Regions from separate parts of the Pseudescherichia sp. L3 genome, predicted to be linked through region 2. Evidence: predicted binding sites of a transcription regulator. Region 2 holds the regulator's gene; the other holds the start of a gene.
The links. The regulator CRP, encoded in region 2, controls carbon source genes, mostly activating them, when cyclic AMP is high. The targets are predictions, from matches to a motif close to ATGTGANNNNNNTCACAT.
Positions count from the first base shown of each region.

Region 1: NR795_RS07965 (YchE family NAAT transporter) is a predicted target of CRP. The motif match lies at 4,578-4,595, and genes of this name have one in related genera.

Region 1 is NZ_JANKYC010000001.1:1,620,758-1,627,017, forward strand. Features, by position in the region: gene oppC (oligopeptide ABC transporter permease OppC) at 1-287, opposite strand, end outside; gene oppB (oligopeptide ABC transporter permease OppB) at 302-1,222, opposite strand; gene oppA (oligopeptide ABC transporter substrate-binding protein OppA) at 1,358-2,992, opposite strand; gene NR795_RS07965 (YchE family NAAT transporter) at 3,693-4,340, opposite strand; gene adhE (bifunctional acetaldehyde-CoA/alcohol dehydrogenase) at 4,827-6,260, shown strand, end outside.
Region 2 is NZ_JANKYC010000003.1:44,643-50,902, forward strand. Features, by position in the region: gene NR795_RS15560 (triphosphoribosyl-dephospho-CoA synthase) at 1-168, opposite strand, end outside; gene mdcA (malonate decarboxylase subunit alpha) at 168-1,823, opposite strand; gene NR795_RS15570 (hydrolase) at 2,084-3,100, shown strand; gene NR795_RS15575 (YheU family protein) at 3,100-3,318, shown strand; gene NR795_RS15580 (phosphoribulokinase) at 3,372-4,241, shown strand; gene NR795_RS15585 (OsmC family protein) at 4,282-4,686, opposite strand; gene crp (cAMP-activated global transcriptional regulator CRP) at 4,995-5,627, shown strand; gene NR795_RS15595 (YccS/YhfK family putative transporter) at 5,679-6,260, shown strand, end outside.

The DNA.
Region 1 (6,260 bases), on a different contig from region 2:
CGCACCAGCAGGTCACGCCCTGAGGAGTCGGTGCCGAAGTAGTGGCCAGACGCCATATCTGGCGCGTTGGACATCATGCCCCAGTCGGTATCGAAATAGGTAAACTGCGACAGCAGTGGGGCAAAGGCGACGAACAGGGCGATGAGCACCAGTACGGCAAGGCTGGTTACCGCAGCGCGGTTGTGCATAAAGCGGCGACGCGCGTCCTGCCACAGGCTACGCCCTTCGACCTCCAGTTTCTCACTGAAGTTTTCCAGCGCCTCGCTGTTTTTCTTACTTAACATCATGGCGTACCCCAGCGTTAGTAACGGATTTTCGGATCGATAACGGCATAGAGCACGTCCACGATCGCGTTAAACAAAATAGTCAGCGTGCCGACCAGAATGGTCAGGCTCAGCACCAGGGAGTAGTCGCGGTTCAGCGCGCCGTTAACAAACAGCTGGCCGATACCCGGCAGACCGTAGATGGTTTCGATAACCATCGAGCCAGTGATGATGCCGACAAACGCAGGGCCCATATAGGAGAGAACCGGCAGCAGCGCGGGCTTCAGGGCGTGGCGCATGATGATCCGGCGCAGGGGCAGGCCTTTGGCGCGGGCGGTACGGATGAAGTTAGAGTGCAGCACTTCAATCATTGACCCACGGGTAATACGCGCAATGCTGGCGATATAGGCCAGAGAGAGCGCCACCATCGGCAGGATCATAAATTTCGGTGCCCCACCGTTCCAGCCGCCGCCTGGCAGCCACTTCAGGGTGATAGCGAAAATAAGCACCAATAGCGGCGCAACCACGAAGCTTGGGATCACTACCCCGGTCATCGCAAACCCCATGACCGTATAGTCCCACTTTGTATTCTGGTTAAGCGCCGCAATAACGCCTGCCGCAACGCCAAGCACCACGGCGAGGAAAAAGGCAGCTGCGCCTAATTTCGCCGACACCGGGAAGCTGGACGCCACCAGATCGTTGACCGAATAGTCTTTATATTTAAATGACGGCCCGAAATCACCGTGCGCCAGCTGTTTCAGATAGCTGAAATACTGGGTCATGATCGGATCGTTTAAGTGATATTTCGCTTCAATGTTCGCCATCACTTCCGGCGGCAGCGCGCGCTCGCTGGTAAAAGGACTACCCGGCGCAAGACGCATCATAAAGAAGGAGATCGTAATAAGAATCAGGAGCGTCGGAATTGCTTCCAGACAGCGACGTAAAATAAATTTCAACATTGCCCGTACCTTCTGGCCTGTGCCTTATACACGTGACGTAAGCACGCCTGTGTATGCAGTGCGATAAAATAAGACACGATGGGGCAGTGCGACGCCGCGTCTTAGCACGGTTACGCCCTGCCCCACATATTGCCATTAATGTTTGATAACGTAGAGATCTTTACCGTAGACGTTATCCATTGGGTCTTTACCGGTATAACCGCCAACCCACGGCTTCACCAGACGCGCGTTCACGTAGTAGTAAACTGGAACGATCGCCGAGTCTTTGCCCAACTGCTGCTCAGCCTGATCGTACAGCTCGCTGCGTTTCGCTTCGTCGCTGGCTTTCACGGCATCGGCCATGATGCGGTCAAACGCCTCGCTCTTATAGTGCGCGGTGTTCATTGAGCTGCCGGAGAGCATGGTGTTCAGGAACGAGGTCGGCTCGTTATAGTCTGCACACCAGCCGGCACGGGCCACGTCGAAGTTACCCTGATGACGGGTATCAAGGAAGGTTTTCCACTCCTGGTTCACCAGCTTGACGTTCACGCCGAGGTTTTTCTGCCAGATTGAAGCGGCAGCGATAGCCAGCTTCTTGTGCAGATCGGAGGTGTTGTACAGCAGGTTAAAGGTCAGCGGCTTGTCTTTAGTATAGCCCGCTTCTGCCAGCAGTTTTTTCGCCTCTTCGTTGCGTTTTTCCTGCGTCCAGCCAAACCACTCTGGCTTGGTCAGCTTCGCACCGTCGGCGTACGGCGGGGTGTAGCCATAGGCAGGCAGATCGCCCTGCGCTTTCACTTTGTTAGCAATGATGTCGCGATCCAGACCCAGCTTCAGCGCGGTACGGATGCGAGCGTCGGTAAACGGTGCTTTCTGGTTGTTGATTTCGTAGTAGTAAGTACACAGATACGGGTCAACGTGAACTTCCTGCGGGATCTCTTTTTTCAGCTTCTGGAACAGCTCGATCGGCAGGTTGTTATAGGTCATGTCAATCTCGCCGCTGCGGTAGCGGTTCACATCCGTCACTTCGGAGGAGATTGGCAGATAGGTAATTTGATCGAGAACGGTTTTGCCGTTATTCCAGTAGTTGGTGTTACGCACCATCACAATACGTTCGTTCACCACCCAGTCCTGCAGTTTAAACGCACCGTTGGAGACGATATTTGCTGGCTGAGTCCACTTTTCGCCAAATTTTTCGATGGCGGTTTTATTTACCGGGGACATTGCCGGGTTAACCAGCAGCTTATAGAAGTAAGGTACCGGTTCGCTCAGGGTCACTTCCAACGTATGGTCATCAATTGCCTTAACGCCCAGCTCGCTCGGCTTCATTTTACCGTCGATGATCGCATCAACGTTTACGATATGGCCATATTGCGGATAGCTTGCATAAGGCGAGGCGGTATTTGGATCCACCAGGCGCTGCCAGCTATAGACGAAATCCTGGGCGGTCACAGGTTCGCCGTTGGACCACTTAGCATCTTTACGCAGATGGAAGGTCCAGACTTTGAAATCTTTATTGTCCCAGGATTCAGCAACGCCCGGAACAGGGTGGCCGTCAACCGGAGAGGTAATCAGCAGGCCTTCAAAGAGATCGCGGCTGACGTTGGATTCTGGTACCCCTTCGATCTTATTTGGATCGAGCGACTGCGGCTCGGCACCGTTATTTCGGATCAGGGTTTGCTTCTCTGCCAGTTGAACACCTGCAGGTACATCTGCCGCCATGGCAACGTTACCCGCGATTAGCGCAGTCAAAATCCCTGCCGCTACCAAGCTTTTTTTTGTGATGATGGACATTGTGTTGGTACTCCACTCATTATAATTACTGGCTTTTGTGCCAGCCTGTTTTATACCCCCCCCGTAGGGGTTCCTTTACGGCGCAGGAGCTTTTGCATCCGCAAGGTTTTACTGCTTGCTATCACCGACTTTTATTATTACTGGCTGCTCATGGCGGCAGCCTGGCGTCGATTTTTTACCGCCTCCCCTGTTAGAGGCGTCTCTTATATCCGACGAGGATCATATTTGAAAATGATTCTCATCTGCATCTATTCTGCTGCAAATAGTGGCCCGGAAAGTATCAAATGCATTTATCGTCCGCCAATACAATTTGCAAATTTGTTAAGCAATTCTCTTTTACACGATTCGGCAGAGTCTGGTTGAATCTCAGTCTGATTGTTTTTTACACAAAAACGTAACAAGCGAGCATTTTCTAGCACATTCATCTGCGTGGATGATTAATTTACTAATATCATTTCGATAATCCCACAGCAAGCCCCAGCGTATCATGTGAGTAAAATAACAGGTGGAAAGCGGTAAATGTAAGCAAACGTGACAAGGAAAGGAATTTAACCTGCTGATCGCTAACGATTTAATTCTGCCAGCGTGATTTATTATGATTGCGCTGCTTTTCAACATTAGTTATATGTTTTACTAATAATGATGAAAAGAAACGGAGCAGGATGCTCCGTTCAGGATGGCATTTTTCGAGTGAAAGCAATCAGTGCATTAAGCCGGGGAAAATGGCTTTGATTCCGGTAACAATAAATTCAATACCCAGCGCCATCAGCAACAGGCCCATGATACGGGTAATGACGTTAATGCCGGTCTGGCCCAATAAACGAACCAGCCACGGCGCAATACGAAACAGCCCCCAGCAGCAGAGCGCAAACAGGGCAATGGCGATGGAAAAACAGAGCAGATGGGGCCAACTGTGAAAACGTGTTCCCCAGACAATGGTGGAGCTGATGGCCCCCGGCCCCGCCATGAGCGGCAGCGCGAGTGGTACTACCCCAATGCTTTCACGAATCGCCGTCTCTGACTTCTCCTGTTTGTTCTGCTTATCTTCCCCCAGCTTGCCGCTAATCATCGACATCGCAATTGTCACCACCAGGATGCCCCCGGCAATACGGAAGGAGTCAATAGAGATGCCAAACAATTGCAGGATGGTGCTGCCCAGAAAGAGCGAGGTGAGCAGAATAATGGCCACCGAGACGCTGGCCGTCAGGTTGGTTTTGTTTCTTGCCGCCGCTGTCTGGTAACTGGTCATACTGATGAAGACAGGGATAATCCCGACCGGGTTAACCAACGCAAAGAGACCAATGAAAAACTTCAGGTAGGTCGGAAAATCAAACAACGACTGGATCACGGTAAACTCCGCAGAGAATCAACGCCGAAGGCAAAATTTTAGCCATAAAAAAACAGTGCTAAAGATACGCCTGGTATCAGCATACTTCACCAGAAATATTCTCAAAAACGGGTGAGATAACGTATGTTATTTAATTGTAGAAAGTATGATAGCTTATTTCTACTCCATCCCTGAAATTATTAACATTTGATACAAATGAATAAAAAGAGCCTGCTGAAAGGTGTCAGCTTGGACTATTTTTGATCTGGATCACGTAATCACTACTCAGAAGTGAGTAACCTTGTTTACGCCGCCAGGGAGAAAAAAAGTATCAAACGGTATGATGCTGAGGCGAGGCTCTTTTAGTAAATCATGGGTGCAGGTATCATTGATAACTTCTTGTTTTTGATAGGGTAATGCAGGCTGCTACGGCTCTTACTATACTGTTGTGTTGATCCGTTGAGCAACTGATTTACTAAAAGAGTTTAACATTATCAGGAGATCATTATGGCCGTTACTAACGTCGCTGAACTTAACGCACTCGTTGAACGCGTGAAAAAAGCCCAGCGTGAATATGCCAACTTTTCTCAAGAACAAGTTGATAAAATCTTCCGTGCCGCCGCTCTGGCTGCCGCCGATGCGCGAATCCCTCTCGCTAAGCTGGCCGTTGCAGAATCCGGTATGGGTATTGTGGAAGATAAAGTGATTAAAAACCACTTCGCTTCTGAATATATCTATAACGCATACAAAGATGAGAAGACCTGCGGTGTGCTTTCTACTGACGACACCTTTGGTACCATCACTATCGCTGAACCTATCGGTATTATCTGCGGTATTGTTCCGACCACTAACCCAACCTCTACAGCTATCTTTAAGTCGCTGATTAGCCTCAAGACCCGCAACGCGATTATCTTCTCTCCACATCCGCGTGCTAAAGATGCAACCAACAAAGCCGCCGATATCGTTCTGCAGGCCGCTATCGCAGCGGGCGCACCGAAAGATCTGATTGGCTGGATCGACCAACCTTCCGTAGAGCTGTCTAATGCCCTGATGCACCACCCGGATATCAACCTGATCCTCGCGACCGGTGGTCCAGGCATGGTAAAAGCGGCGTACAGCTCCGGTAAACCGGCTATCGGCGTAGGTGCAGGTAACACCCCGGTGGTGATCGACGAAACCGCCGATATCAAACGTGCAGTCGCCTCTGTACTGATGTCAAAAACCTTTGATAACGGCGTTATCTGTGCTTCCGAGCAGTCTGTCGTAGTCGTTGATTCCGTCTATGACAGCGTGCGTGAACGTTTCGCCAGCCATGGCGGCTACATGCTGCAGGGCCAGGAGCTGAAAGCCGTTCAGGATATCATCCTGAAAAACGGCGCGCTGAACGCGGCCATTGTCGGTCAGCCAGCGGTTAAAATTGCTGAACTGGCGGGCTTCACCGTTCCGTCCAGCACCAAAATCCTGATTGGCGAAGTCACCAACGTTGATGAGAGCGAGCCGTTTGCGCACGAAAAACTCTCTCCGACGCTGGCAATGTACCGCGCGAAAGATTTCGAAGACGCCGTTGTTAAGGCGGAAAAACTGGTTGCCATGGGCGGGATCGGCCACACCTCCTGTCTCTATACTGACCAGGACAACCAGCCGGAGCGCGTGGCTTTCTTCGGCGAGAAGATGAAAACCGCCCGTATTCTGATCAACACCCCGGCCTCTCAGGGTGGTATCGGCGACCTGTACAACTTCAAACTTGCCCCGTCCCTGACCCTGGGCTGCGGCTCATGGGGTGGTAACTCCATCTCTGAAAACGTCGGTCCGAAGCACCTGATCAACAAGAAAACCGTTGCTAAGCGAGCTGAAAACATGCTGTGGCATAAACTTCCGAAATCAATCTACTTCCGCCGTGGCTCCCTGCCCATCGCGCTGGATGAAGTGATTACCGATGGT
Region 2 (6,260 bases):
CGAGCGCTCCATCAGCGCTAACGACAGGTCGTGATGCGCGCCGTTTCCCCGGCTGTCCACAAGTCCGGGCTTCGGGCTGAGTCGTGCTTCGTCAATCAGACACTGGGTGGCGGTATGCGCCAGCCATTCGGCACCGCCCTGAGCCTGAATCTGTGGCAGATGTTTCATTACCAGCTCCGGAATTTTGCAGGTGGGTTGTAGAGGCCGTCTGACCACTCAACCAGGTCAGCCACGCTGCCCGCCGCCAGCAGGGAGCGGGTGGCATCGGAGCGGCGAATACCCATATCTTCCGGGTAGAGCACCTTGCCACTTTGACGCAGCGCCGCAACGCGTTTAGCGTCTACGCCCAGACCGATGTCGGTGATCCCGGCGACCGCGGCGACCATCGCCCGGCGCTCTTCCATGCTCTCGGCGCGCCACAGGTGAGCCAGTCCCTCTTCGGTCAGGACGTGGGTCACATCGTCGCCGTAGATCATTACCGGTGCCAGCGGCATGCCGGAGGCTTTGGCCACCTCAACCGCGTCGAGTTTCTCAACGAAGGTGGGTTTAACGCCGGCCTGGAAGGTTTCGACCATCTGCACCACCAGTTTTTTACCGCGCTGCATTGGATCGGGCTCAGTCATCATGTTGAGCCAGGCCGGGGTAGCGTGACGGCGGCCGTGGGGATCGTGGCCCATGTTAGGCGCGCCGCCAAAGCCAGAGAGACGACCGCGGGTCACCGTTGAGGAGTTGGCATAGCCATCCACCTGCAGCGTCGAACCGATAAACATATCTACCGCGTACTGGCCCGCCAGCTGGCAGAAGGCACGGTTCGAGCGCATCGAGCCGTCGGCTCCGGTAAAGAAGACGTCAGGGCGGGCGCGGATATACTCCTCCATGCCCAGCTCGCCGCCGAAGCAGTGGATGCTCTCTACCCAGCCGCTCTCAATCGCCGGGATCAGCGTAGGATGCGGGTTCAGGGTCCAGTGCTTACAGATTTTGCCCTTCAGGCCGAGCTGTTCCCCGTAGGTAGGCAGCAGCAGCTCGATAGCAGCGGTGTTGAAGCCGATACCGTGGTTCAGCGACTGCACCTGGTGTTCGGCGTAGATACCTTTGATCGCCATCATCGCCATCAGGATATGCTCCTGCTTGATCAGGCGCGGATCGCGGGTAAAGAGCGGTTCGATAAAGAACGGCTTGTCAGCGACCACCACGTAGTCAATCCACGATCCGGGAATATCGACGCGAGGCAGATCGTTCTCGTCATCCACCAGCTCGTTGACCTGTGCAATAACGATACCGTCATGGAACGCGGCGGCTTCCACCAGCGCCGGGGTATCTTCGGTGCTGGCCCCGGTATAGAGGTTGCCCTTGCGGTCGGCTTTAAAACCGGCGATCAGCGCCACGTTCGGAGCCAGATCAACGTAGAGACGAGAATAGAGTTCGATGTAGGTGTGAATTGCACCGATCTCAAGCTGATCGTCTTCTAACAGCTGAGAGATGCGCAGGCTTTGCGTTCCGGAGAAAGAGAAGTCCAGCTTGCGGGCGATGCCCTTTTCAAAAATATCGAGATGTTCGCTGCGCCCGACGCTGGGCATGATCATATGCAGGTCGTGCACTTTTTGCGGGTTAACCTCCGCCAGCGAACGAGAGAGGAAGTCCGCCTGCTTCTGGTTGTTCCCCTCAAGGACCACCCGGTCGCCCGGCGCAATCAGTTTTTCTAGCATGGCGACCAGGTCGTCGGTCGGTAGCACTTTGCCTTCTACCGGGACAGAAGCCAGACGACGCTGTTTCTCAGTGCGTCGTGTGTTCCATACCCGTGCAGGCGTTTGCCCAGATAACATTATTAACCTCCTGATTCAGCAATCGTTTTGATTTGCTTAACGCTGAAGGAAGTGTGCGCCCTGCTGAAAAATGCATCAATAAAGCGGTTAGCAGGATCATTAGCCTGAGAGTAACGATCAAAATAGGAATTTGTGATTCAGATCAGCCCAGAGGGGAGAAAAATGCGCTACGACAGGAGAGTAGTGACCCATTTTCATAAACATAATTGATTCGTGCAGGTATAGTATTCCGCAGATAACTGAAAAATAACTCGCACGACATGACCCAAATAACTCCCTTACTGCTTCCCGCTGCGGCGGAAGATAACGTTGAATTCCGCCCGATGCCGGGGGCAAGCAACCCGCATTTGCAGACCATGCTGCCGCGTATTTTGCGTCGCCGTCTGCAGTTCACCGCCCAGTGGCAGCGCCTTGAGCTTCCCGACGGCGACTTTGTCGATCTGGCGTGGAGCGAAGATCCGCAGCAGGCAAAAGATAAGCCCCGGCTGGTGGTATTCCACGGCCTGGAGGGCAGCCTGCACAGCCCCTATGCCCATGGATTAATTCACGCCGCCAGGCAGCGCGGCTGGCTCGGGGTGGTGATGCACTTTCGCGGCTGCAGCGGCGAGCCTAACCGCCTGAACCGCATCTATCACTCCGGCGAAACCGAAGACGGCAGCGCGTTCCTGCACTGGCTGCATAGTGAGCTGGGCCCGGCACCCACGGCGGCAGTAGGTTACTCCCTCGGCGGCAATATGCTTGGCTGCCTGCTGGCTAAAGCGGACGACAGCCTGCCGCTCAACGCGGCGGTGATTGTCTCGGCTCCGCTGGTGCTGGAGGCCTGTAGCCTCCATATGGACAAGGGTTTCACACGCGTCTACCAGCGCTACCTGCTGAACCTGCTGAAAGCCAACGCCACGCGCAAACTCAAGGCCTATCCCGGCTCCCTGCCGATCGATCTCGCCCAGCTCAAGCGCGTACGCCGCATCCGTGAGTTTGATGACCTGATCACGGCAAAGGCGCACGGGTTCGATGATGCCATCGACTACTACCGCCGAAGCAGCGCCATGCCGCTCCTGCCGCAGATCCGCAAGCCGACGCTGATTATCCATGCCAAAGACGATCCCTTTATGGATCACCACGTCATTCCCGCGGCGGGCCATTTACCCGCTAATATTGAGTATCAGTTGACCGAACATGGTGGCCACGTTGGCTTCGTTGGCGGCACGCTGCGCCGTCCAGAGATGTGGCTTGAAAAGCGCATCCCCGACTGGCTGGCACCCTATCTGGAGGCATAATGATTATTCCCTGGCAAGAGGTTCCACCCGAGACGCTCTACAGCCTGATTGAGAGCTTTGTCTTGCGCGAAGGCACCGATTATGGTGAACATGAGCGTTCGCTTGAGCAAAAGGTTGCCGACGTAAAGCGTCAGTTGGAGACGGGTGAGGCCGTGCTGGTGTGGTCAGAGCTACACGAGACGGTCAATATTATGCCCCGCAAACAGTTTCGCGAATAACGCTGCGTCAGGCGATCCGCCCTCTTCTGCTGTTTATCAGGGAGTCGTTCGCTATGTCAGCCAAACATCCGGTGATTGCTGTGACAGGTTCCAGCGGGGCAGGAACCACCACCACCAGCCTCGCCTTTCGTAAAATTTTTTCCCAACTCGGGCTACGCGCCGCCGAGGTGGAGGGCGATAGCTTCCACCGCTATACCCGTCCGGAGATGGATATGGCGATCCGCAAGGCGCGCGATGCCGGGCGACATATTAGCTACTTTGGCCCGGACGCCAACGACTTTGGCCTGCTGGAGCAGACCTTTATCGAATATGGTCACAACGGCACCGGGCAGGCGCGCAAGTATCTGCACACCTACGACGAAGCCGTGCCCTGGAACCAGGTGCCGGGTACCTTTACGCCGTGGCAGCCGCTGCCGGCACCCACCGACATTCTTTTTTACGAGGGATTGCACGGCGGCGTGGTGACGCCCCAGCACGACGTGGCGCGCCATGTGGATCTGCTGGTGGGGGTAGTGCCGATTATCAACCTGGAGTGGATCCAGAAGATGATCCGCGACACCAGCGAGCGCGGCCACTCCCGGGAGACGGTGATGGACTCGGTGGTGCGCTCGATGGATGACTATATCAACTTCATTACGCCGCAGTTCTCCCGCACCCACATCAACTTCCAGCGCGTCCCCACGGTCGACACCTCCAACCCCTTTGCGGCCAAAAATATTCCCTCGCTGGACGAGAGCTTTGTGGTGATCCACTTCCGCGATCTGGAGGGGATAGATTACCCCTGGCTGCTGGCGATGCTGCAAGGCTCATTTATCTCCCATATCAACACCCTGGTGGTGCCGGGGGGCAAAATGGGGCTGGCGATGGAGCTAATCATGCTGCCGCTGGTGCAGCGGCTGATGGAAGGCAAGAAGATTGAATAAGATAGTGCCCGGCGGCGCTACGCTAACCGGGCCTTTAACGTTACGCTTCAATCACTTCGTATGAATGGGTGATATTGACCGCTTTCTCCAGCATCAGCGCCACGGAGCAGTACTTCTCTGCCGAGAGATCCACCGCACGGGATACCGCCGCATCCTTCAGCTCTTTGCCGGTAACGATAAAGTGCAGGTTGATGTGGGTGAAGAGACGCGGTGCCTCTTCCCGGCGCTCGGAGGTCAGCTTCACTTCGCAATCGGACACGCTATGACGGCCTTTCTGCAGGATCGACACCACGTCGATGGCGCTGCATCCGCCTGCCGCCATCAGCACCATCTCCATCGGGCTGGGGGCTTTATCCCCGGAGTTGCCGTCCATTAACACCTGATGACCAGAGGCGGATTCGCCAAGGAACGTCAGCCCTTCAACCCATTTTACGCGTGCTTGCATTTTCATCACTCCAGAGTGGCAATTTTCCCGACAGATTACGCGCGCCGAGTAAAACGCGCAACGGAAGGCGACATGCATCAAGCTGAAGCGAGACACCAGGAGACACACGGCAAAAGCTATGCTAAAACAGTCAGGATGCTACGGTAATGTATTGACATTATGCAGGTATGCAGAGGACTTCAACCATTACAGGCCGCATGCCTATATTGACGGCCCCCTTCCCAGGATTCGGGAAGCATATGATTGCAACCCCAGCCGCCGGATCCGTCCCGCGACTGGCGCCAGCTTATAACAGAGGATAACCGCGCATGGTGCTTGGCAAACCACAAACAGACCCGACTCTCGAATGGTTCTTGTCTCATTGCCACATTCATAAGTACCCATCGAAGAGCACGCTGATTCACCAGGGTGAAAAAGCGGAAACGTTGTATTACATCGTCAAAGGCTCAGTGGCAGTGCTCATCAAGGACGAAGAAGGGAAAGAGATGATCCTCTCTTACCTGAACCAGGGAGACTTTATCGGTGAACTGGGCCTGTTTGAAGAGGGCCAGGAGCGCAGCGCATGGGTACGGGCGAAAACCGCCTGTGAAGTGGCCGAAATTTCCTATAAAAAATTCCGTCAGCTTATCCAGGTCAACCCGGATATTCTGATGCGCCTTTCGTCGCAGATGGCTCGCCGCCTGCAGGTCACCTCTGAGAAAGTGGGCAACCTTGCCTTCCTCGACGTGACCGGCCGTATCGCGCAGACCCTGCTGAACCTGGCTAAACAGCCGGACGCCATGACCCATCCGGACGGGATGCAGATCAAAATCACCCGCCAGGAGATCGGTCAGATCGTCGGCTGCTCCCGTGAAACCGTGGGCCGTATTCTGAAGATGCTGGAAGATCAGAACCTGATCTCCGCGCACGGCAAAACCATCGTCGTCTACGGAACACGTTAAGCTTTAAAAACGGCGTATCGCCTCGCGGACGCCGTTTTTGCTCTCCTCCTCATGTGGCGCAGGTTAATCTACCACCCCGAAGTTAACTACGCACTGCGGCAAACGCTGGTGCTGTGTCTTCCCGTGGCCATCGGCCTGGCGCTGGGTCATCTTCAGCATGGTCTACTGTTCTCGCTGGTGCCCGCCTGCTGCAACATTGCCGGTCTCGATACCCCACACAAACGCTTCTTTAAGCGCCTGATTATCGGCGGCTCGCTGTTTGCCGGCTGTAGCCTGGCGGTGCAGCTGCTGCTGGGGGCCAACGTTGCGCTCCCGCTGATCCTCGCCGGGCTGGCAATGCTGCTTGGCGTCACGGCGGAAATCAGTCCTCTACACGCGCGCCTGCTGCCCGCTTCGCTTATCGCCGCTATCTTTACCCTGAGCCTGGCGGGCAATATGCCGATCTGGGAGCCACTGCTCATCTACGCCCTTGGCACGCTCTGGTATGGGGCATTTAACTGGTTTTGGTTCTGGCTGTGGCGCGAGCAGCCCCTGCGCGAATCGTTAAGCCTGCTCTACCGCCAGCTCGCCGACTACTGCGAGGCGAAGTACAGCCTGCTGACGCAGCACGCCGATCCGGAGAAGGCCCTGCCA